2 regions of the Halomonas sp. A3H3 genome follow, and region 1 is predicted to be linked to the other one. Evidence: predicted binding sites of a transcription regulator. Region 1 holds the regulator's gene; the other holds the start of a gene.
The links. The regulator PhoB, encoded in region 1, activates phosphate uptake and scavenging genes when phosphate is short. The targets are predictions, from matches to a motif close to TGTCATANNNNTGTCANA.

Region 1 (10,863 bases):
TGGCGTACTCTTGATTGGCGCTATGTCTATTTCGATGACATCTATGGCGTTAGCCCACGACGTAAAAACAGAGACTCTTCGCATTGCGCACCCCTTCGCTACCCCAACCCCACCGGGTGCGGTAAACGGTGCCGCCTACCTTGATATCACCGCCGTTTCAGGCCCCGTCACTCTGGTTGGCGCGAGCAGTTCTGCGAGCAGCAACGTTGAGCTGCACGATATGCAAATGGACGGCGATATGATGCAGATGCGGCATGTGGACGAGATTCGTGTCGAGGCAGGGGAGACTTATACCATGCGCCCTGGTGGCGGCTTTCACTTAATGCTGATTGGCTTAACCGAGCCGCTGAAGGAGGGTGAGCGGTTTCCCCTCACGCTCACCTTCGCTGAACAAGGTGACGTAGACATCGAGGTCTGGATACAGAGCGCCCAAGACGGTAGCGAAGCTGCTGATGGGCATCACCACTGATGTCGTTGGCTTTTAACACATAGCAAAAACCCCACCAAAGCGGGGTTTTTAGCGAGTAACGCTTACATTAGCAGTTACACTTATCCTATTATTTACCAGTCGGTGCTATCACCTTCATCCCGGTTGAGTTCTCCAGGAGTGTAACCCTCTTGGCGAGAAGTAGGCCCTTTTTCAGCCGTAGAAGGACGGCTACTGGAAGGCGAAAAGTCCAAGCTATCAGCTTCGTCACGGTTCAAGTCGCCCGCAGAGACATGAGATGGTTTGGAAGCTGCATGCGACTCAGGTTTGTTAATGACATCCTGACCAGCGGTGCGGTCTTGGTTCAGTTCAATAGATGAGTGCGCCATCGCCATGGGGCTCGCGACCAAACCAAAAGCAATACCTACTATGGCGACTTTTTGGCTCATTTCTTTTAACAGCAAGATGTTCTCCTCATTATCCATGGATTCCGTTCATCGATGATTAGAACGGCTATTACGCTTTGCGTTGCATATTAGGCGTCAAAAAAGTTAGCTCACCCTTTACGGTCAAAATGATTGTGAGACCGGATGCCTGAGACATAACCCACCGGCAGGCTGATGATGGGCAGTGTATAAATAGCGACGCAATGAAATTAGGCTCCGCTAGAAAGCCGTACCTTAAACTAAAACAAGAATAGTGTGGGAGAGGTGTTGGATGCCACAAAAAATCAGACCCCGCATCAGCAGGGTCTAAGGACACAAGACTTTGACAATGACTAGCGCTAGCTTCCTTTCCTTTTGCGGGGCTGCTCCAACCTTGGAATTTAACCCTGACCAACGCTCTGATTGTCGTTTGATTCATTCCTTGAATCGATATGCATCCGTATCGGTGTGACACGCTTTCGCGTGTTTAGCTCACGTGTTAATCGTAATATATTTCTTCAGAATTGCAAATTTTTGTTACCAAACGTTTCCATCACCTACGTCTTGGGTCAAATCTTTTGCTGTGTACTCCGCTTGAGCGCTAGTGTGATGCGACTCTGCCTTGATGACTCGAGGGCGGTCGCCTTCGTCATACATCAAATCAGAGGGGCTAAATTTAGCCTGACCCGAGGTATGATGTGATTGAGCTTGAATAGGCTCATCGTCAACGGTCAAATCTTGATTTGCTTCGATGGACATATGGGCAAAGGCAAGCGGGCTTGCCAGCAAACCAAAAGAGAGACCTACGACGGCTGCTTTTTTAACAAAATCGTTAAACATACTATTTACTCCTGGTGACCGTTTGATACCGCTGAAGTGAAGTGAGAAGGGCTCTCTGGCCAGATCTCACTGCGGCTAGCTTCACTACCTCTAGAGAGCATATGTAATGCCAACTCTCTTATAAAAATAAAATACTTATATAAATCAATAATTTAAAATAAATACATTGCGCACAATTATACGCCGCTAAAAACAAAAGCACGCTAATTACATGTGCACTAATGACACATGCGCAAAACTGTCTGTGCCTTTATGACACACTCAGCAAAATAAAAGGCTCGATGCCAACAAAGCGCTACGGCATCAATTCATAAAAAACAAAACATGGCATTGGATAGAGAGGCGCAAAGAAAGATCGGCGGAAAAGATAGGGGAGAAAGTAGCGGGGGAATAAGCGAGATAAAAAGTAGGCAGCAAAAATTAGGCCCCGCATTGCGGGGCCCGATATCAGAATTGGCTATAGGTAATAACTAACGCTAGCTTCCACTCCTTGTGCGGGGCTCCAACCTTGGAATTAACCCTGACTAGTGTTCTGATTGCCTACTGATTCATCCGTGAATCTTAAAAGCATTCTTGCTTTTGTAACATCCTGTTAATCGCTTATTCATTCTCTGAAAAGCTTTTAATGATATCTAAAAGGTCATAGATAATTAGCTACCGCCATTTTCTTCTACAAGCTCATCCTTGTCATACTCAGCATCGTCTGAGTGACTGCTTGATTGCGGATCCATGTCGCTGGCACCATCACCTTCGTCATGGGTTAAATCGTCAGTCATGTCTGTTGTATCACTGCCAGTTGAACTACCGGTACCTTGGGAATCCATCGGTTGCTCGTCAGCGGTAATACCTTGGTTTTCGTCAATCGCCGAATTTTCATCAGTTTGTGCAAAAGCTAATGGGCTTGCCATCAGACCAAAAGATACACCTAAAATGCCAGCTTTCTTGAGAAAATCCTTGGACGTCATATCCTACCTCCGATCGCTGTTTAGTACCGCTTAATGAAGAAAGAAAGGCTTACTGAGAAGCCAGCAATTCCTGCGGTCATCTTCCTTCAATCTGTACTCTGCAGAAGGCATGCCAAAAAACTGAAGAATATAAATAAAAACAACAAAATCAAACTCTTACTTAAAAATAAGTTATGCCAAAAAGGCATCAACTGAGTCACGACACAACGCTTTGAGCTGTGTAAAAATGGCACATGGGTAAAGCTTTACCAACCTTGCATGCCAATATTGCACATTGTTACAAATATTATGCGATGGAATGACTTGCTAAATTAAACAAGACGCGAGGGGGGGAAGGCGCAGCGAAACAACGCACCCTTGCCGGGAAGGGACTCAATTTGTAGTTGCGCATCGTGGCGCAATAGCACGTGCTTAACGATCGCCAAGCCTAAACCTGTGCCGCCAGTCGCAGTGCTGCGCCCCTTATCAACACGGTAAAAGCGTTCTGTTAGTCGGGGAATATGAACGGGATCAATCCCTTCACCGTTATCTTCCACATCGATATAGCCGCCACCAGTAGCGCTAGCTTTCCAGCGCAGGGTGATTTGGCTGCCAGCAGGCGTGTAGCGAACCGCATTAAAGGCAAGGTTAGAGACGGCGCTGCGAATCTCCTGTTCACTGCCTAACAGTCGGGCATCGCTCTCAAGGGCGACGGTAATGGTATGACGTTGATGCGATAGGGCCAGCGCATCATCACAAACGCTTTGCAGTAAAGGCTCGAGTGGCAGTGGATGATGATCTTGGCCGCCCTGGTCAATTTCCAAACGCGAGAGCAGCAATAAATCGTTGACCAGATTCTGCATCCGCTGGGTCTGTTCCTGCATTTGCTGAATACTACGTCCCAAGCGCGGCGGAAGCTGGTCGGAGATATCACTGTAGGTTTCCAAATAGCCGGAGAGAACGGTCAGCGGCGTACGTAACTCATGGGAAACGTTGGCGACAAAGTCGCGCCGCATCTGCTCAAGACGATGCAAGCGGGTGATATCGCGAGCCATCACTAAGCGTTCGTCGTCACCATAGAGGGTAATTTGATACTGCAGGATTCGCCGTTCATCAATCGGTGAGGTGAGCGTTAACGGCTCACTGTAGTTACGCGAATTAAAATAGCTGATAAAGCCCGGGTCGCGCAGCAGGTTGGTAATGTGTTGACCACGATCATGGGCGGTTTGTAGCCCCAGCATGGCGGTGGCGGCGCTGTTCCACCACTCCAAATCACCGTGGCGATCAAGCATGACCACGCTATCACGCATTGCTTCAGACGACTCTTGAATACGTGCCAAAGTAGCCCGCAGACGGCTTTGGGTGATGCGCTGACTTTTTTGATAGCGGTATAAACGATCGAATAGCTCGCCCCACATCCCGCGAGCGGCAGGCGGTTCATCGTTAGGGTGGAGGGTGAGCCACAAATAGAGTTCGCGTAACTGTCGTAAGTGGTAAAACAGGCATCCCGCAAGCCCTGCTGCGAGCCCCAGCCCAGCCGAGCCCAACAGCCAGCCCAAGCAAGTGCCCAGCGTGGCCAGCCACGCTATTCGCCACAGCTCACGACTCCATAAACGCACATTTACACCCGTGCAGAGAAACGGTAACCGGTACCCCGAACCGTTTGGATCAGGTTTTGATGCACGTCACCCAGCGCTTTACGCAAGCGGCGGATATGCACATCGACCGTGCGCTCTTCAACGTAAACATTGCCGCCCCACACTTGGTCAAGCAGCTGGCTACGTGTGTAAGCGCGCTCTTGGTGAGTCATAAAAAACTGCAGCAAACGGTACTCGGTGGGGCCCATTTCCAGCGCTTTGCCGTGGGCACTTACCCGGTGGCTCACCGGATCAAGCAGCAGGCCGTTAATCTCAATCGGGTCTTCAACGCCACGTGGCGTCGCACGGCGCAGCACCGCTTTTAGCCGTGCCACCAATTCCCGGGGTGAAAAAGGCTTGGTGATATAATCATCGGCACCGGCTTCAAGCCCTTGAATTTTATTATCCTCTTCGCCTTTCGCGGTGAGCATAATAATCGGGATTTCAGCGGTGGTTTCTTCACGTTTTAGGCGTCTCGCCAGCTCAATACCGCTAGTGCCGGGCATCATCCAGTCCAGCAGCAGTAAATCGGGTTGGTGGTCGACCACCATGGCATGGGCATCCTGGGCGTTATCCGCTTCGAGCACGCGATAGTCAGCCATTTCCAGCGCTACCGCGATCATCTCGCGAATCGACGCCTCATCATCGACAATCAGAACGGTCTTGGCGGTCATACCAGAGCCTCACGGTGTTCAAAGAAACTAGTTCAAAGAAAAACAGTTCAAAGATAAACAGATCAATGACATGTCAGTGACGATAACACCATGACTTGATGACAATTACATGACAATCGCCTCGATCAGCCAGCCGCAGGCCACCAACTTAGCGCGATACCGGCAAAAATCAGCAGTCCCGACCAGTGATTATTGAGAAACGCCTGGAAGCAGGCATCCCGCTCCTGGTCGCGAATTAAGCGCTGCTGATGCAGAAAAGTCGCTGCCATTGCCGCTAGCCCTAACCAGAAGAAACCACCTAAACCAACCCGCCAGCCTACCCAAGCCAGCAACCCCAGGGTGGCTAGCTGGAGTAAGCCGATAATCAAACGATCCGCATTTCCAAACAGCACGGCCGTCGATTTAATGCCAATTTTTAAATCGTCGTCGCGATCGACCATGGCGTACTGGGTATCGTAGGCCACTGTCCAGCACACATTAGCGCAGAATAGCAGCCATGCTTCCAGCGGCACGTGGCCGAGCACGGCGCCAAAAGCCATCGGAATTGCCCAGGAAAAAGCCGCGCCCAGCACCACCTGAGGAAAGTGGGTATAGCGCTTCATAAACGGATAAATAATCGCCAGCAGCACCCCGCCCAGCGAGAGCAGCACCGTAAACCAGTTGGTCAGTAATACCAGAATAAACGCAGCGGCCACCAGGGCGATAAACAGCAGTTGAGCTTCGGTTTCGCTGATACGGCCCGTCGCTAGCGGACGTTGTTTTGTGCGTTTCACATGCCCATCGAAGTGGCGATCCGCATAGTCATTGACCACGCAGCCCGCAGCGCGCATCACATAAACGCCGGCCACAAAAATCAGCAGCACATTTCGCCCTGGTACACCTTCCGCAGCCACCCATAATGCCCACAGCGTCGGCCACATCAAAAGCCATGTGCCTATCGGCCGATTCAAGCGCATCAGCTGTAAAAAATCTGCCACGCGAGCCCATCCCTTCGGCCGCAACAGTGAACGATCCATGCTTACCTCACGAAGAATAAGATGCAGGCGCTAGCCTAGCGCGAAGGCAGGCCAAGATCATCCGCCATCGCCGTCAAAAAATACTCTTGCACTAATAATGACAGACTGCCGTGCTTACAGCCGTGATAAAAAACAGAGCGCCTTCCCCAGGCACAGCCTTCCTGTATGCCGTTGACGCTAGCAAACTGGGGGGAATGCGTCGTTACTTCCAATGGCCCACGCACTAAACCCGGCTGGCGAAATAGCCAACTACCTAGCGAGCGCTCGCCCAAGCACTCTAGCCGTTGGCCCTTTACCTGTGAGAGCGGGGCGACCGAGCGCGCCACCACCCATGGCGTTCCATCTAAGCACAGCGCCACTTCCCGCAGCCAGGCGTAACGCTTGGCACCAATGCCCAGCGCCTGAGCCTCATCCTGGCGCGGCCAACCAACCCCCTGGCGCAGCAGTCGTACTCGAAACGGCTTCTCGCCACCTGCGACCATTAAGCGGGCGGTTAACGAGTCGGTGGAGGCAACCCACTGCCACCAGGAAGCACTCATCGCCGGGCGCGCCGCATCAATCGGGCGCCAGCGGGAAAATAGAGGAGTTTGCCGAAAAGCAGCAGCCGTCACCGAGTTCTCCAGGGCAATTAACGGGTTGGCTAGTGTAACATGGGCACTGAAAGGCTTTTGTTTCAGCAACTTTTTTAACGACTCGGTTTAGCGCTTCTTTTTTCGCAATCTTATTTAGCAACTTTTTTGGTGTCTGCATGCCCGCCACCCAAACACAGAAAACCTCTTCGCACGCTGCGCTGGTGATTATTGGCACTGGAATGGCAGGGGTTGGCCTTGCCCGGGCGTTGCGCCGATTGGGCGACCAACGCTCAATCACGCTGGTGAGCGCCGACAGCGGCGATGATTACAGCAAGCCGTTGCTCTCCACCGGCTTCGCCAAGGGCCTGGTGCCCGAACAATTAGCCCAGCGCAGCGCTACTGACCTGGGCGAAGAGCTAAATGCCCAAATGGTTATCCACACCCAGGTAACCGCACTGGATGTGGATAACCAAACAATTCTGCTCGAAGGCGGCATGGTGCTCGGCTACGACACACTGGTACTGGCCACTGGCGCTGCACCACGGGTGCCCTTCAGCATTGAACCCAGCGTAGCCCCACGCTGCTTTACCATTAACGACCTGGATGACTACCGCCGCTTTCACACGGCGCTAGGCCAGGGCCCTGCACGGGTGGCGATTGTTGGCGCGGGGCTGGTCGGCTGTGAATTTGCCAACGACCTCCACGCTGGCGGCCATCGTGTCAGCCTCATTGCCCCAGAAGGAACCCTACTTCCTCGCTTGCTGCCACCGCCCTTAGGGAACGCCCTAGGCGATGCCTTTAGCGAAGCAGGTATCCATCTTCACCTTGCACGTTCGATTGATTCGATAGCGGCCGAAAGCGGCGAAGATATCGTATTACGTCTGGATAACGGCGACGCTGTCAGCGCTGATCTCGTGTTGATGGCAACCGGCCTTGTACCTCGCACAGCACTTGCCGAATCGGCTGATTTAAACGTATCACCTGGCGGTATAGTCGTTGACCGCCAGTTGCGTACATCGCACCCCAATATCCACGCCCTGGGCGATGCAGCCTGCGTAGACGGTGTTAATGCCATGTACGTGCAGCCACTACAAGCCAGCGTTAAGGCGCTGGCGGCAACCCTTTCAGGCGCGCCCACGCCGGTTAGCTTCGGTGCTTGGCCGGTAGTGGTTAAAACGCCGCTGCTACCAGTGGTGGCCTACCCGCCAACGAACACGCCTGAGCACTGGCGAATTGAAGGCGAAGGCGGTGATATCAGTGCCTTGGCTGAAAATAAAGACGGTCGTTTGATTGGTTTTGCGTTGACAGGCGGCTGCGTGAGAAGGAAAGTGGAGCTTTCCAGAGCAGCACCTGCACTGCTAGGCTGATTTTCGTCGCGTTCACGACTAGGCTAGAGAAGCTAACCTAATCGGCTACGCACCCAACAACATGCATTTGTTTGATGTTTGATTTCTTTTAAAAAGGGGAGATTCCTTATGCGCAAACCTGCACTCGCTGCAGCCATCGCTGAAAGTGCCGACCTATCCAAAGATAAAGCTGGCCAAGTGCTGAACGTTATTCTGGATGAGATCACCAACAGCGTTGCTAAGGGCGAAGATGTCGCTTTGATTGGTTTTGGTACCTTCACGGTACGTGAGCGCGCAGCACGTACCGGCAAAAATCCGCAAACCGGTGCCCCGCTGCAGATTCCGGCCAGCAAAAACGTTGCCTTTAAGCCAGGCAAAGGACTTAAGGACGCCGTTTCTTAATGAAGCTCAAGCTGACGCTGTGGCTACTGGGCGTACTGCTCAAACGTGCCCTGCGCCGCAAGCCGCGCTTTCGTGAACAGTTAGAACGCATGCGCGGCCTGGACTGGGGGATTGCCACGGAAGATCTAAGTATTGCCCGCCACTACCGGATGACACCGAAAAGTATCAGTACCGGCAAAGGGCTGCCTGTGGACTTAGATCTTGAGCTACGCTTCCGTGATCAGAATACCGCCTTGAAAGTGCTCAAAAAGCCAACACAGCAGGCCTTTCTCGACGGCATGATAAACGGCGACGTGCGCTTAGTGGGTGATTCCGCCGATATGAATAAGCTGCAAAAACTACTCAAGTATTTGTAGCGGTTTACGATTGGCATAGGGTAACGGCTTAGATTAAATAAATTTAGGCTGAACAAGGTAGAGGTATAAAAGCTATCGATGGACATACCTCATCAACGCCTCGTTTACTTTCGCGTTACCCTTGAGTCTGGCTCCGTGCGCCGCGCAGCGGCGCGCTTGGATATTGCTCCCTCGGCGGTAAGCCGGCAAATTGCTTTGCTGGAAGAAGCCTTGGGAGCGACGCTTATGGAGCGTCAGCGCGACGGCATTTCGCCTACTCCGGTAGGCGAAATGCTGCTTGAGTACTGCGAGCGCCGCGGCGCCCTTGATGAAGGGTTTATTGCGTCACTTGAATCGTACCAACGCATGGAAACCGGCAAGATATCGCTTACCGTCGGAGAAGGGTTTGTCAGTGACCTAGTAGCATCCCCACTGCATGAATTTACCCAACGCTATGCGGGCATTCAGCTCGATATCCATACCGCAGGCACCTCGGGCATTATTGACGCCATTGTCGGCGATCACAGTCATATCGGCTTGATGTTCCATGAGCGTACCCATCCCCAGCTGCGTTTCTGGTCATCTACTCCTCAGCCACTCATGGCTATTCTATCGCCCAACCACCCCTTAACCAGCCAAACGTCACCGCTCACGCTTACCCAGCTTAGCGACCAGCCCATGGCCATGTGGGACACCACTCATGGGGTACGTCAAATGGTCGACCAAGCATTCCAGCAATCACGCATAGCCCCGCGCATGGCGATGAATACCAACTCAATGGTGATTCTGGCCCAATATGTGCGCAGCGGCATGGGCATTACACTGTTACCCGCCTTTGCCGTCGCCCACGATTTAGAGCTCGGTACGTTAGTGGCGCGCCCGGTAGATAATCCGCTTTTTCAGCGCTCCCAGGCCCACATGGTCACGCGGGTAGGCCGCCAACAGCCCAAGGCCAGCATTCTGCTGCTACGCCACCTGCAGCGCTGGATGCAGGCGTTTCGCGCCCCAGGCTCGGTAAGCGATCAACCAACACCACTGCCGTAACCGAACGCCACACTGGCTTCAGGGGCTGTTTCCACCCAGACGCTTTGCGGCACCGTATATTCGCGCAGGCCATCCAAGCCGCTGGAGCGACCGAAGCCGCTATCGCCAAAGCCACCAAACGGTGACATCACGCTGATCGCCTTGTAGCTATTGATCCATACCGTACCAGCACGCAGTTGCCCAGCTACGCGATGCGCTCGCGCTACGTCCTGGCTCCAAACGGCGCCAGCCAAGCCAAAGCGGGTCTCGTTGGCGAGCTGAATGGCCTGATTTTCATTGTCAAAGGCCATGGCCACCAGCACCGGACCGAACACTTCTTGTTGAGCAATCTCCATATCCGGCGTGACATCGACCAGCACGGTAGGGGCGATAAAGTAGCCCTGAGCCTCGGTAGGTAATCCCTCTGGCCGTTTACCGCCCGTTAACAACGTTGCGCCAGCGGCTACCGCCGCGTCGATCATGCGGGTGACCTGCTCAAATTGGCGGTGATTCTGCAAAGGCCCCATGCGGGTCGCTTCATCGTTAGGCAGGCCCACCGAAATCTGTTCCGCCGCCCGCGCCAAACGGCTGGTGACTTGCTCAAACACCGGGCGCTCGATCAACAGCCGCGAGCCCGCCACACAGCTCTGGCCGGCGGCGGCAAAAATGGCCGCCTGGGCACCCGCAACGGCTTCATCCAGCTTGGCATCGGCAAACACAATATTGGCGGATTTGCCCCCCAGCTCTAACACGCTGGGCACCAACCTCCTCGCGCCCGCTTCAGCAATCATGCGACCACTCTGGGGAGAGCCCACGAACACCAGTTTGCTGATGGCAGGGTGGTCGGTCAGCGCTGCGCCGGTCGACTTGCCCAGCCCGTTGACGATATTGATCAGCCCTTTAGGAAGTCCGCCGCTTTCAAGTAGCTTGGCAATCACCACCGATGAAAAGGGCGTCAGTTCGGAAGGCTTTAGCACCACACCATTGCCCGCCGCAATGGCAGGGGCTAACTGCCAGGCACAGGTGAACATCGGGGCATTCCAGGGGGTAATCTGCCCCACCACGCCGTAAGGTACATGGCGCACATAGTTAAGATGCGAGGTAGGCACTGGAATCACTTCGCCATGCTGCTTGTCGCACCACCCCGCGTAGTACTCGAACATCTCGCGTACTTTGCCTACTTCAGCCCGGCAGTCACGAATCGGCTTACCGGCCACCACAC
Region 2 (10,863 bases), 1.1 Mb from region 1:
ATGAGCGTAACGTTGATTCCGGTGGGCGATGACCTGCCCATGAACGACCCGGAAGAGATCCGCGAGCGTTTTGGCGCCCACCTGGATGCCATTATCGACGGCGGCGCCTGCCATTTAGACCCCACCAGCGTCATCGACCTACGCGAACTGCCGCCGAAAATCATCCGTGAAGGGCGCGGCGATATTTCTCCTTTCGTCGTCTAAAAACACTTTTCAGAGCAAATCCCTGCTTTTAGCTTTAATGAGCAGGGAATTTGTCTATTTTTAATTATTTGAATGTTCAATGAAAATAAAATATGATCCTAACGGTTCTTTTCGATAATAAATCGTGATCCTTTAAGGCGAGGAATCGCCTCGTCTTTTTGAGATCGCCTAGCCCAGGAGATCATTCAATGACGAAGCCATTCCCTTCTCGCCTCTGCACCCTTGCTGCTCTAGCCAGCCTCACCGCTTTACCGCTGACCAGCCATGCAAATAGTGATGACGCAGAAATATGTGCCCAGGAAGCCTATGCAATGGGCCTGCGCTATCAACAGCAGTCTGCTGAAGCCGCTGCTCTGCAGCGTCAGGGTTTTGCCCTCGCCACCTACCGGCTTGAGGATCAGATTGAGGCGCATGGTGGCAGCGACGACTTGGCGATCATTACCGACCTGGATGAAACGGTGCTGGATAATAGCGCTCTGTTGGTTCGCGACATGCAGGCGTGCCACGACTACACCACCTGGGACACATGGAAGCATTGGGAGCGTGAAGGCGAACCGCGTTTGATGCCGGGTGCCAAAGCGTTCCTGGATTACGCGGATGAGCAGGGCGTGGCCATTTTTTACGTCTCTGATCGCTACCAGGAGAACGAGGCCGACACTATCGCCACCTTGGAAGCGCTAGAGCTACCCCAAGTCTCTGAACAGAGCGTGATGTTGCTGGGGCCTGCCAAGGCAGAACGCCGCGCGGAAGTGGTGGATAACCACACGCTGGTGATGCAGCTGGGTGATTCCCTTCACGATTTCGCGGGTGACTTCGCGGGCGCCGACCTTGACCAGCAGCATGCGCTTGTTGAAGAGAATGCCGAGCGTTTTGGCAACGATTGGATCGTGTTCCCCAACGCTACTTACGGTGCCTGGAGCGAGGCTGAGTTAGACGCCTGGGAAGCCCCGCACGAAGTGGAGTGATCGGTTAGATAACCACTCCATACCGCATTAAATAAACGCTGCGCGCCCCAGATTTGGCTATTTTGTTTGACGATTTAGTTTAGCTGTCTTGGGGCGTGTTTTTGTCTTAGTTCTTGTCTTCGTCACTCTCGTGGCTATTTTCTTGAGCGTCATCTGTTTTGTCGTCGTCCTTCTTGCGCGGGTCTTCGCTGTCTTCATCCAGCCAGGTGCCGCAGCGTAGGCAGTAGCGGGCGCGTTTTTCATGGCGTTCGTGACCGCAGCCGGGGCAGGCTTCTTCGGAGTAACGCTCTTCACGGATCGAGCGAATCACCTGAGCGGAAAACACCCCGGTGGGCACGGCAATGATCGAGTAGCCGAGCAGCATGAGTACCACCGTAATCGATTTACCCAGCGCAGTAGCGGGGACGATGTCGCCATAGCCGACGGTGGTCATGCTGACAATGGCCCAGTACATCGACATCGGAATACTGGTGAAGCCCGCCTCAGAGGATTCGATGGTGTACATCAGCGCCGCGAACAGGGTAATCACCATTAATATGGCGCTAAAAAACAGCAATATCTGGCGCATGCTGCGTTTAAGGGCATCCATTAAAAGACGCGCCTCGCCGACAAACTCCATCAGGCGCAGAATACGAAAAATGCGCAGTACTCGCAGCAAACGTACAATCACCAGACCATGTGCACCGGGCACCAGTAGTACCAGCCAAATGGGCAAAATCGCGATTAAGTCGACGATGCCATAAAAGCTTCTTAAATAGAGTGTCGGCTTTTCCAGGCAGTAAATGCGCAAGATCAGCTCAATGCTGAACAATAGCGTGAAGGCCCACTCAAGATAAAAGAAGAGTTCTCCGTAGCGTTCAGCATAAATCTCGATGCTGTCCAGCATGATGACCGCGACGCTCATCAAAATCGCTACGATCAGGGCGATGTCAAAGGCTTTAGCTCCCGGCGTGTTAGACTCAAATATGATATGGAACAGGCGGGTGCGGAGGCCTTCCGCACCGGGGGTTAGGTGAAAATTCATCGCATCATCCTGAAGTGAGCCTCAATGCCGTTCTAGTTAAACGCTAGCGTAGCGCGGTTTGGTACGCCAAGCGATGGGCGAGCGCTAACGCCGCTTTACCGTAGGCTGCATTGGGCTGGCCGTCCGCATCGAGCGCGCCAGGCAGCGCCTGGGCATAAGCGCGTGCGGTGGCATCCAGTTCGGGATGTTCGGCGAGAGTGGCCAGCGCCTGCTGGGCATCGTTTAAAAAGCTGGCTTGTTGGCTGTCGTGGTAGGCGTCCAGCGCCAGCGTGGCGCGGTGCAGCCACTCCGCCGGAGAGTGCGCTTCGGGTAGCGGCCAGTGTTGGGTGCTAAGGGCATTACCACGGGACGCCTTGCTGCTATCCGAAGGCCGCAACGGTACTTGTTCGGCAAGCTTAAGCGCCAGCGCCCACAACGCTTCCGGCTCGCCGCCTTTTAATTCGAGCTCTGCCTCGCGAATTGGCGTGCGATAGCCACCGCTAATAATTTCACCTTCATCCAACACCAATTCAATATGACTCTGCTGACCTTGTGCGCCCTCTTTTAGCTGCCAGCTACGCCGTGTGAAATCAGTGCTGAGCTGGGGGGCGAGGGCATCAAGTACACCGCTAAGTTCGCCTTGAAAAGGGGGGAGTTTGGCAATTGAAGCGAGATCCAACTGCGGGCCAGCCACCTGCCACTCCCACTCTTCGCGCTGGGAAAGCCCACCGCCACCTTGGCCAGCGGTTTTCACCGTTTGCAGCACCTGGCCGTCTACCTGGCGAAGTCGCAGCGCAATATGTGCTTTCGCCAGATCACCCTGAGGGGTATCAAAGTAGGTATTGGTCAGCGTTTGTTTACGCACGGCGTGTGAAGCGAGATACGGGTGTTGAGTCAGCGCCGCAGGCCCTGTCGGGGCAAGGGCCAGTTTAAGTTCCACTTCCATGGGGTTTGGGCTTTTCATGACGCTAGCCACCTCGTTATCGTGACATTTAAATGAATATTTGATTACATTTGTGAACTTTTCATGACGGCGGCAGGCGCACTCTTTATACTGGCGCCGCCATTTCCAGGCTCCCCGAAAACAGGCTAAAAGGCATTATGGTTACCTCCAATCCTTTTTCTTCGATGTTTGGCCGCTCGCCATTCCAGCCGTTATTGGCCCATATCGTCAAGACGAATGAGTGTGCCGATCAGCTGTTGCCGTTTTTTGAAGCAACCCTGGCTGATGACTGGGACAAAGCGGCTGAGCTGCGCGAAAACGTCACCCGCCTAGAGCATGACGCCGATACGCTGAAAACAGAACTGCGGTTGAACCTGCCCAACACCATGTTTCTTCCGGTGTCGCGCTCCGATCTGCTTGATCTGATCAGCGTGCAGGACAAGATCGCCAACAAGGTGCGTGACATTACCGGCATTATGCTGGGGCGTAAAATGCGCGTGCCGGATGAGCTGGCCGCGCCGATGCGCGACTACATTCGAACCAGCGTTGCCTGCGTGGCGCAAGCGCGTCAAGCGCTAGAAGAGCTCAAGGATCTGCTCGAGTCCGGCTTTGGCAAAAATGTCTCGGATGTGATGCAGAAGATGATCCGTGAGCTGCACACCCTCGAACACCAAGCCGACGACCAACAGATCACCATTCGCCGCCAGCTGTTCAAGCTTGAGAGCCAGCTACCACCAGTGGACGTGATCTTTCTCTACAAGATCATTGAATGGGTTGGCGAACTATCCGACCGCGCCGAGCGCGTGGGTAGCCGTCTGCAGATCCTGACTGCCCGCTAAGGGGACTTTCATGCTGATTATTGCCCAGCACGGTGAAATCTTTATCATCCTGGCCTGTTTGTTTGGCTTTTTCATGGCCTGGGGCGTTGGCGCCAACGACGTGGCCAATGCCATGGGAACCTCGGTGGGGTCGAAAGCGATCACCATCAAGCAGGCCATCCTGATTGCGGTCATTTTTGAATTCCTGGGTGCCTGGCTAGCCGGTGGCGAAGTTACCAATACGATCCGTAAAGGTATTATCGACCCCGAACTGCTACAGGACGACCCACAATTGCTGGTCTACGGCATGCTGGCAGCACTGCTGGCGGCGGGAACATGGCTGCTGGTGGCCTCCATGAAAGGCTGGCCGGTTTCCACGACGCACTCGATTGTCGGCGCGATCGTAGGCTTTGCGGTCGCAGGGCTAGGCCCTGCCACGGTGGACTGGGGTGCGGTAGGCAAGATTGCCGCCAGTTGGGTGGTCTCCCCCTTGTTGGCAGGTACCATCGGTTTCGTGCTGTTTAAATCGGTACACCACCTGATTTTCGAGGACGCCAACCCGTTCACGGCCGCCAAACGCTACGTACCCGGTTATGTGTTTCTGGTGGGCTTCATCGTTTCGATGGTCACGCTGACCAAAGGGTTATCTCATGTGGGGTTGGATCTAACCTTCAATCAGAGCCTGTTGCTGTCGATCCTGCTGGGCCTGGTGATTATGGGCATTGGCCTGATCATGCAGCGGCGTATCAAGTTCGAGCACAATACCAACGACCACTTCGGCTATGCCAACGTTGAGCGTGTGTTCGGCGTGCTGATGATCTTCACCGCCTGCGCCATGGCCTTTGCCCACGGCTCCAACGATGTGGCGAATGCGGTTGGCCCGCTGGCAGCGGTGATCAGTGTGGTGCAAACCGGCGGTGAAATTGGTGGTTCCGCACTGGTGCCCTGGTGGGTACTCGTATTGGGTGGAGCTGGTATCGTAGTGGGCTTGGTCACCTACGGCCATAAGGTCATCGCTACCGTGGGTACCGGGATTACGGAACTGACCCCCAGCCGTGGCTTTGCCGCTACCCTGGCGGCAGCCACGACGGTGGTGCTGGCCTCGGGCACTGGCCTGCCGATTTCCACCACCCACACCCTGGTCGGCGCGATTCTTGGGGTGGGGCTGGCACGCGGCATGGCGGCATTGAACCTGCGGGTCATCGGCACGATTGCCATGTCGTGGCTGATCACACTGCCAGCAGGCGCGGGCCTGGCGATTCTGTTCTTCTTCATGTTCAAGGGCATGTTCGGTTAACGGATAATAAACAGCACTTGTAAACGTAGTACGCCAAGGCTCGAAAGGCTTTAGAAGCATCTGAGCGATAAGATCACAGCGGCATCTTCATGTTTATCTGCATTAGATTGAGCAGATTTGCATTTGAAGGTGCCGCTGTTTTTCGTGCTCTGGTAAAGTAACTGGAGATTGTTTTTGAGATCGTTTTTGAGATTGTTTCTTTCACCTGCTGCCGGAGAGCGGCCCTTGGATACACGCTTCCCCTTTGTTGATTGGTTTCGTAACGCTTCCCCCTACATCAATGCCCACCGGGGGCGAACCTTTGTCATCTTAATTGAAGGCGAAGCCATGGCGTCTGGCCGAGGGGAGCAACTGATTCAGGATTTGGCGCTGCTGCATACCCTGGGTGTGCGACTGGTCGTCGTGTTCGGCATTCGCCCCCAGGTGCACGAGTCGCTAACCGCCGCTGGCGTAGAGCCCACGCGCATCGATGGCCGCTGGGTCGCGGATCGCGCGGTGATGGCTCACGTTGAGCAGGTAGCTGCCCACCAGCGGCTATGGCTGGAAGCGCGGCTCTCCCTTGGCCTGCCCAGCACGCCGCTGCACGGTGTGGAATTGAGCGTGATCTCCGGCAACCTGGTGACCGCCAAGCCATTAGGCGTGCGCGAAGGGGTGGATTTCGACCACAGCGGCGAAGTGCGTCGGGTGCGTGCCAGCGCCATTGAAGGCCTGCTGGAAAAAGGCTCGCTGGTGCTGCTGCCGCCGCTAGGGTTCTCCAGTACCGGTGAAGTTTTTGATTTAGACGCCTCTGAAGTCGCTCAACACGCCGCCGTGGCGCTGAAAGCCGACAAGCTGATTTTGCTGGGGGAATCCGAAGGCTTGGAAGATGAGCAGGGCGCGCTGCTGCGCCAGCTTTCCCCGGCGGAGGCCGAGCCGCGTTTAAGCGCCGCAGTGCCAGGTAGCGAGCTAGCCCGCCACTTACAGGCCGCCTGCACTGCCGCACGGGAAGGCGTGGCGCGCACGCACCTGCTTTCCTGGCGCAACCACGATGCCCTGCTGGGTGAGTTGTTCACCCGCGACGGCGTGGGCACCATGATTACCCAGCACCGCTACGAACAGCTGCGCCCGGCCACGCTCAACGATGTAGCGGGCTTGCTGGAACTGCTGGAACCGCTAGAGCGCCGAGGTATGCTGGTGGCGCGTTCAAGAGAGCGCCTGGAGCACGAAATCGATGACTACATGGTGATCGAGCGCGACGGTATGGTGATTGGCTGCGCCGCGCTGCATGTATTTACGGACACCAGCATTGCCGAACTCGCCTGTGTAGCAGTGCACGACAGCTACCGCGGTGGCGAGCGGGGCGAGCGCCTGGTGGAAGCCATGGAGCGCCGCGCCCGCCAGCGCGGCTTAACTGAAATCTTCGTGCTGACGACCCACACCGCCCACTGGTTTGTGGAACACGGCTTCCGCGCCGCCAGCCTGGAAGACCTACCCCCGCTGAAACGCGAAACCTACAATCACGCCCGTAAATCGAAGGTGTTGGTTAAGCAATTAGCGTAATTCGCTTATTGAAAATTGGGTGGCTAATTAGCAGCCCTGGTTGAACGTGGCATTAGCGAAAACAGCTCCGGCTGCTTTTGCGCTTCTTGTTGAATAGTGTCGTCAATCGGTGTGTCGTAGGTTTTGAGCAGGTAACCGAGCACCGAGTAAAAACCCACCATGGCGATCAGGTCGATCACTGCTTTGCGTCCGATCGCCTCGGCAAGTTCTGCTTCCTGCTCCTTGGTCAGCATGCGCTCATCGAATAACGCATCCACGGCGTTGACGATAAGACCATCAACGCCTTCGGGAGTACCGCGAATAGCAGTGATCCGGTGTTCGGAGAATCCCAGGGCAAGTGCACGACTAACATGATGGGCCCACTCGTAGGCTGAGCCCATACGTAAACCCGCGCGTAAAATCACCACTTCGGTCAGTTCCGGGCCTAACGCATTCTCCTTAACAACGTGTTGGCGCAAGGGCGCCCACGCTCTAAGCAAGGCCGGGTGATGGGCCATGGTGCGATAAACGTTGAGTGCGCCAGCAAAGCCCTCGCGTAAATCAGGGATCTCCTCAGGCCAGTCGGCATCGGAAATAGGCGGGCAGGGAGAAGAGGGCATGGGTGGGTCTCCTTTCAGATGTTGTTGATTGTGTCATCACTCTGCGATGGCGGCGGTTATGGCCTCGGCAATACGCTCAATGATCAGGTCTACTTCGTCAGGCGCAATGATATAGGGCGGAGCCAGCAAGATATGATCACCGTTAATGCCATCAATAGTGCCGCCCATCGGGTAGCTGATCAGGCCACGCGCCATGGCCTGTCGCTTGATCTTGGCGTAAATCTTTCTAGCCGGATCGAAAGGTGTTTTGTTTTCCCTGTCCGCGACAATCTCGATACCGCGAAACAAGCCCCTGCCGCGAATATCGCCCACATGGGGGGATGCGCCGAGCGCCGCTTCAAGGCCGCTCTGTAACCTCGTGCCCATGTCATTGACGTTCGCCAGCGTCTCCGGCCGTGCAATGATCTCAACCACTTTGTTAGCGGCCGCGGCGGCCACAGGGTGCCCAAGATAGGTATGACCATGCTGAAACAGCCCAGACCCATTGGCAAAACTGGCGTAGATGTTGGCCGATAGCATCACTGCGCCAATAGGTTGATAGCCGCCGCCCAAACCCTTGGCGATCGTAACGATATCAGGCGTTACCCCATCTTGTTCGCAGGCGAAGACGGAGCCGGTTCTTCCCATGCCGCACATCACTTCGTCGAGGATCAGCAGTACGCCGTATTTATCGCAAATGGCACGCACGCGTTTGAAGTAATCCGCCTCAGAGGCGACCGCCCCTAAGGTGGCACCGACGACGGGTTCGGCAACGAAGGCCATGACTTCTTCAGGGCCAAGTTCCAGAATCTTTGCCTCAAGCTCCTCGGCAAGCCGTGCAGCGTAGGCCTCGGGCGTCTCGTCGGTGCCCTTGTCGCGATACGCATAGCAGGGCGATACATGGTGGGTTTCTGGCAGGATGGGCTGAAACTGCTGGCGCCGCATGGCATTGCCACCGGTTGCCAACGCGCCGATGGTATTGCCGTGGTAGCTCTGGCGTCTGGCAATGATATGCCGTCGCTGGGGCTGATTAATCTCTACAAAGTACTGCCGGGCCATTTTCAGCGCCGCTTCGACGGCTTCTGACCCACCCGACACCAAGTAGACGTAATCCAGCCCTGCGGGGGCTAAATCCACGAGCTTTTCGGCAAGTGCTTCGGCGGCATCGGTAGTGAAAAATGAGGTGTGGGCGTAACAGAGGCTATCGATCTGTGAGCGCATGGCGGCCAGCACTTCCGGGTGGGCGTGTCCTACGCTGGTGACCGCAGCGCCTCCCGAGCCATCCAGATAGCGGCGCCCCGTGGTGTCCGTGATATAGACGCCTTGTGCCGACGCAGCATGAGGCAGTTTCCCGCCGATACCGCGGTGAAGAATACGCGTCATAGCCTCTTTCCCTCATTATCAAACGGTGAGTAATTCATATGACAATGAGATTGGCACACTCACAAAGATGTTTGCAACAAATAAATCATTTAAATATAATGTGAAACATGTAGATCATATATTCACAGAGCCAACCGACTATTTCTTCACAGAGCCAACTACTATGCAGCCGAGCGATTCGCTGAGAGAGCAGATTATTGCCCAGTACGATGCCATGTCTGCGCAGCTGCAACAGGCCGCTCGCTACGTGCTTGAGCATCCGGAGGAAGTGGCGCTGGTGTCCATGCGCGAGGTGGCGCGCCTAGCGGGTGTGCAACCCGCCACCATGACACGGCTTGCCAAGTTCTTGGGATTGCCAGGGTACGACGAACTTCGGGCGCAGCATGCAGCGGTGTTACGTCAGGGGGGCGATGGCTTTGCGGCCAAGGTTCGCCAGCGGGTAGATGAAGGCAGTGAAAGGGGAGTCAGCGATACCGCTTCGCATATGCTTCAAGGGCTGAGTGCCCAGCTTGCTAAGCTCTGCGAGCCCGATTCACTACGGCAGCTGGAAGCCACCGCCACTAGGCTGAGATCAGCGAGAAAGGTATACGTGCTGGGGTTACGTTCCTGCCATGCCGTTGCCTGGCATTTCCATTACGTGATGACCCTGCTGGGCGAGCGCTCGGTTCACCTGGATGGGCCTGGGGGAACCGGCGGAGATGGACTAATTCGTGCCACATCTGAGGATGTATTGCTCGTTATCTCCATCAAACCTTATGCAACAGGGACGCTGGAACTGGCCCAACTGGCAAAAGATAAGGGGGTGGGGATTGTTTCCATCACCGATAGTGAAGTGTCGCCGCTGGTGGGGATGTCAGCGCAGACGATTCTATGCCCCACGGAAACCGATAGCTTTTTTCACACGCTAACCCCGGCATTAGCCGTCTCCGAAGTGCTGTGCAGTTTATTGGCGGAATTCGATAGGCCTAAGACGCTAGACGCTTTGCAGCAAGCGGATGAACACCTCTCGCATCTCAATACGTATGCGACGGCTATCCCCAGGCGGCAGTGAGAAGCGAGGCTTATTGACCCAACATTACTGTCAGATAAATCCTTCGATAATTACCGAGCGGTAATTATCAGTCGTCTCGTCGGGTTATTAGGATTAAATATTCCCGAGCGGGAATATTTTGGCGTTGCCGTGACTGTATGAACAGTGTTCTAACAAAAGGGTGGCTCAAAGCCACCCCGGGAATGCGCGCTATATCTTATATAAGAAACGCTTAGGTATTTAAGATAACGCCGCCATTCAGGTGCATGGTCTGGCCACTCATGTAGGAAGACTCCTCGCTGGCCAGATAGACATAGGCAGGGCCCATTTCGCTGGGCTGCCCGGCGCGTTTCATGGGCACCTGGCCGCCGAATGACGCTACCTTCTCATCCTCAAAGCTGGCGGGAATCAGCGGGGTCCATACCGGCCCTGGCGCTACGGCATTCACGCGAATGCCACGATCCATCAGCGACATCGCCAACGAACGCACCAGCCCCTGAATAGCGCCCTTGGTGGCGGTGTAATCGATCAGTGTATCGTTGCCCTTAAAGGCATTGATTGATGAGGTGGCAATAATGGTGTCGCCTTCGCTGAGATGCGGCAGGGCAGATTTGCTTAGATAGAAATGGCTGAAGATATTGGTCTGGAAGGTGCGTAGCAGTTGATCATCGGGGATCTCGGTAATGTCATCCCAGTCGTACTGCTCGGCGGCGTTATTGATCACAATATTGATCTTGCCGAAGTGGTCGAGGGTGCGCTTAACGATCTCACGGCAAAACGCTGGCGCTGCCACATCGCCTTTCAAAACCAAACAGCGGCGACCTTCGGCCTCCACCAGCCGCTTGGTCTCTTCTGCATCTTTGGTTTCTTTGAGGTGCACGATCACGCTGTCGGCACCTTCGCGGGCATAGTGAACGGCGACTGAACGCCCTATGCCGCTATCGCCACCGGTAATAATCGCGACCTTGTCCAGTAACTTATCGGCGCCCCGGTAGCTTTCACGAATGTATTCGGGCTCTGGGCGCATGGCGTGTTCATCACCAGGCTGTTTATCCTGATGCTGTGGTGGTTGGTGTTGATCACTCATGTGCGGTCACTCCATT

Region 2: HALA3H3_RS03590 (CYTH domain-containing protein) is a predicted target of PhoB. The motif match lies at 3,157-3,174, and genes of this name have one in related genera.

The regions. Positions count from the first base shown of each region.
Region 1 covers NZ_HG423343.1:1,895,610-1,906,472, reverse strand. The annotation lists gene HALA3H3_RS08420 (copper chaperone PCu(A)C) at 1-469, shown strand, start outside; gene HALA3H3_RS08415 (hypothetical protein) at 562-912, opposite strand; gene HALA3H3_RS08410 (hypothetical protein) at 1,390-1,692, opposite strand; gene HALA3H3_RS08405 (hypothetical protein) at 2,343-2,657, opposite strand; gene phoR (phosphate regulon sensor histidine kinase PhoR) at 2,969-4,255, opposite strand; gene phoB (phosphate regulon transcriptional regulator PhoB) at 4,258-4,947, opposite strand; gene ubiA (4-hydroxybenzoate octaprenyltransferase) at 5,073-5,963, opposite strand; gene HALA3H3_RS08385 (chorismate--pyruvate lyase family protein) at 5,999-6,574, opposite strand; gene HALA3H3_RS08380 (NAD(P)/FAD-dependent oxidoreductase) at 6,712-7,902, shown strand; gene HALA3H3_RS08375 (HU family DNA-binding protein) at 8,011-8,283, shown strand; gene HALA3H3_RS08370 (hypothetical protein) at 8,283-8,639, shown strand; gene HALA3H3_RS08365 (LysR family transcriptional regulator) at 8,718-9,662, shown strand; gene HALA3H3_RS08360 (aldehyde dehydrogenase family protein) at 9,641-10,863, opposite strand, start outside.
Region 2 covers NZ_HG423343.1:826,187-837,049, reverse strand. The annotation lists gene HALA3H3_RS03605 (L-threonylcarbamoyladenylate synthase) at 1-204, shown strand, start outside; gene HALA3H3_RS03600 (5'-nucleotidase, lipoprotein e(P4) family) at 393-1,169, shown strand; gene HALA3H3_RS03595 (ion transporter) at 1,276-2,193, opposite strand; gene HALA3H3_RS03590 (CYTH domain-containing protein) at 2,237-3,136, opposite strand; gene HALA3H3_RS03585 (TIGR00153 family protein) at 3,274-3,954, shown strand; gene HALA3H3_RS03580 (inorganic phosphate transporter) at 3,965-5,230, shown strand; gene argA (amino-acid N-acetyltransferase) at 5,456-6,769, shown strand; gene HALA3H3_RS03570 (carboxymuconolactone decarboxylase family protein) at 6,793-7,368, opposite strand; gene HALA3H3_RS03565 (aspartate aminotransferase family protein) at 7,405-8,730, opposite strand; gene HALA3H3_RS03560 (MurR/RpiR family transcriptional regulator) at 8,894-9,781, shown strand; gene HALA3H3_RS03555 (SDR family oxidoreductase) at 9,993-10,847, opposite strand.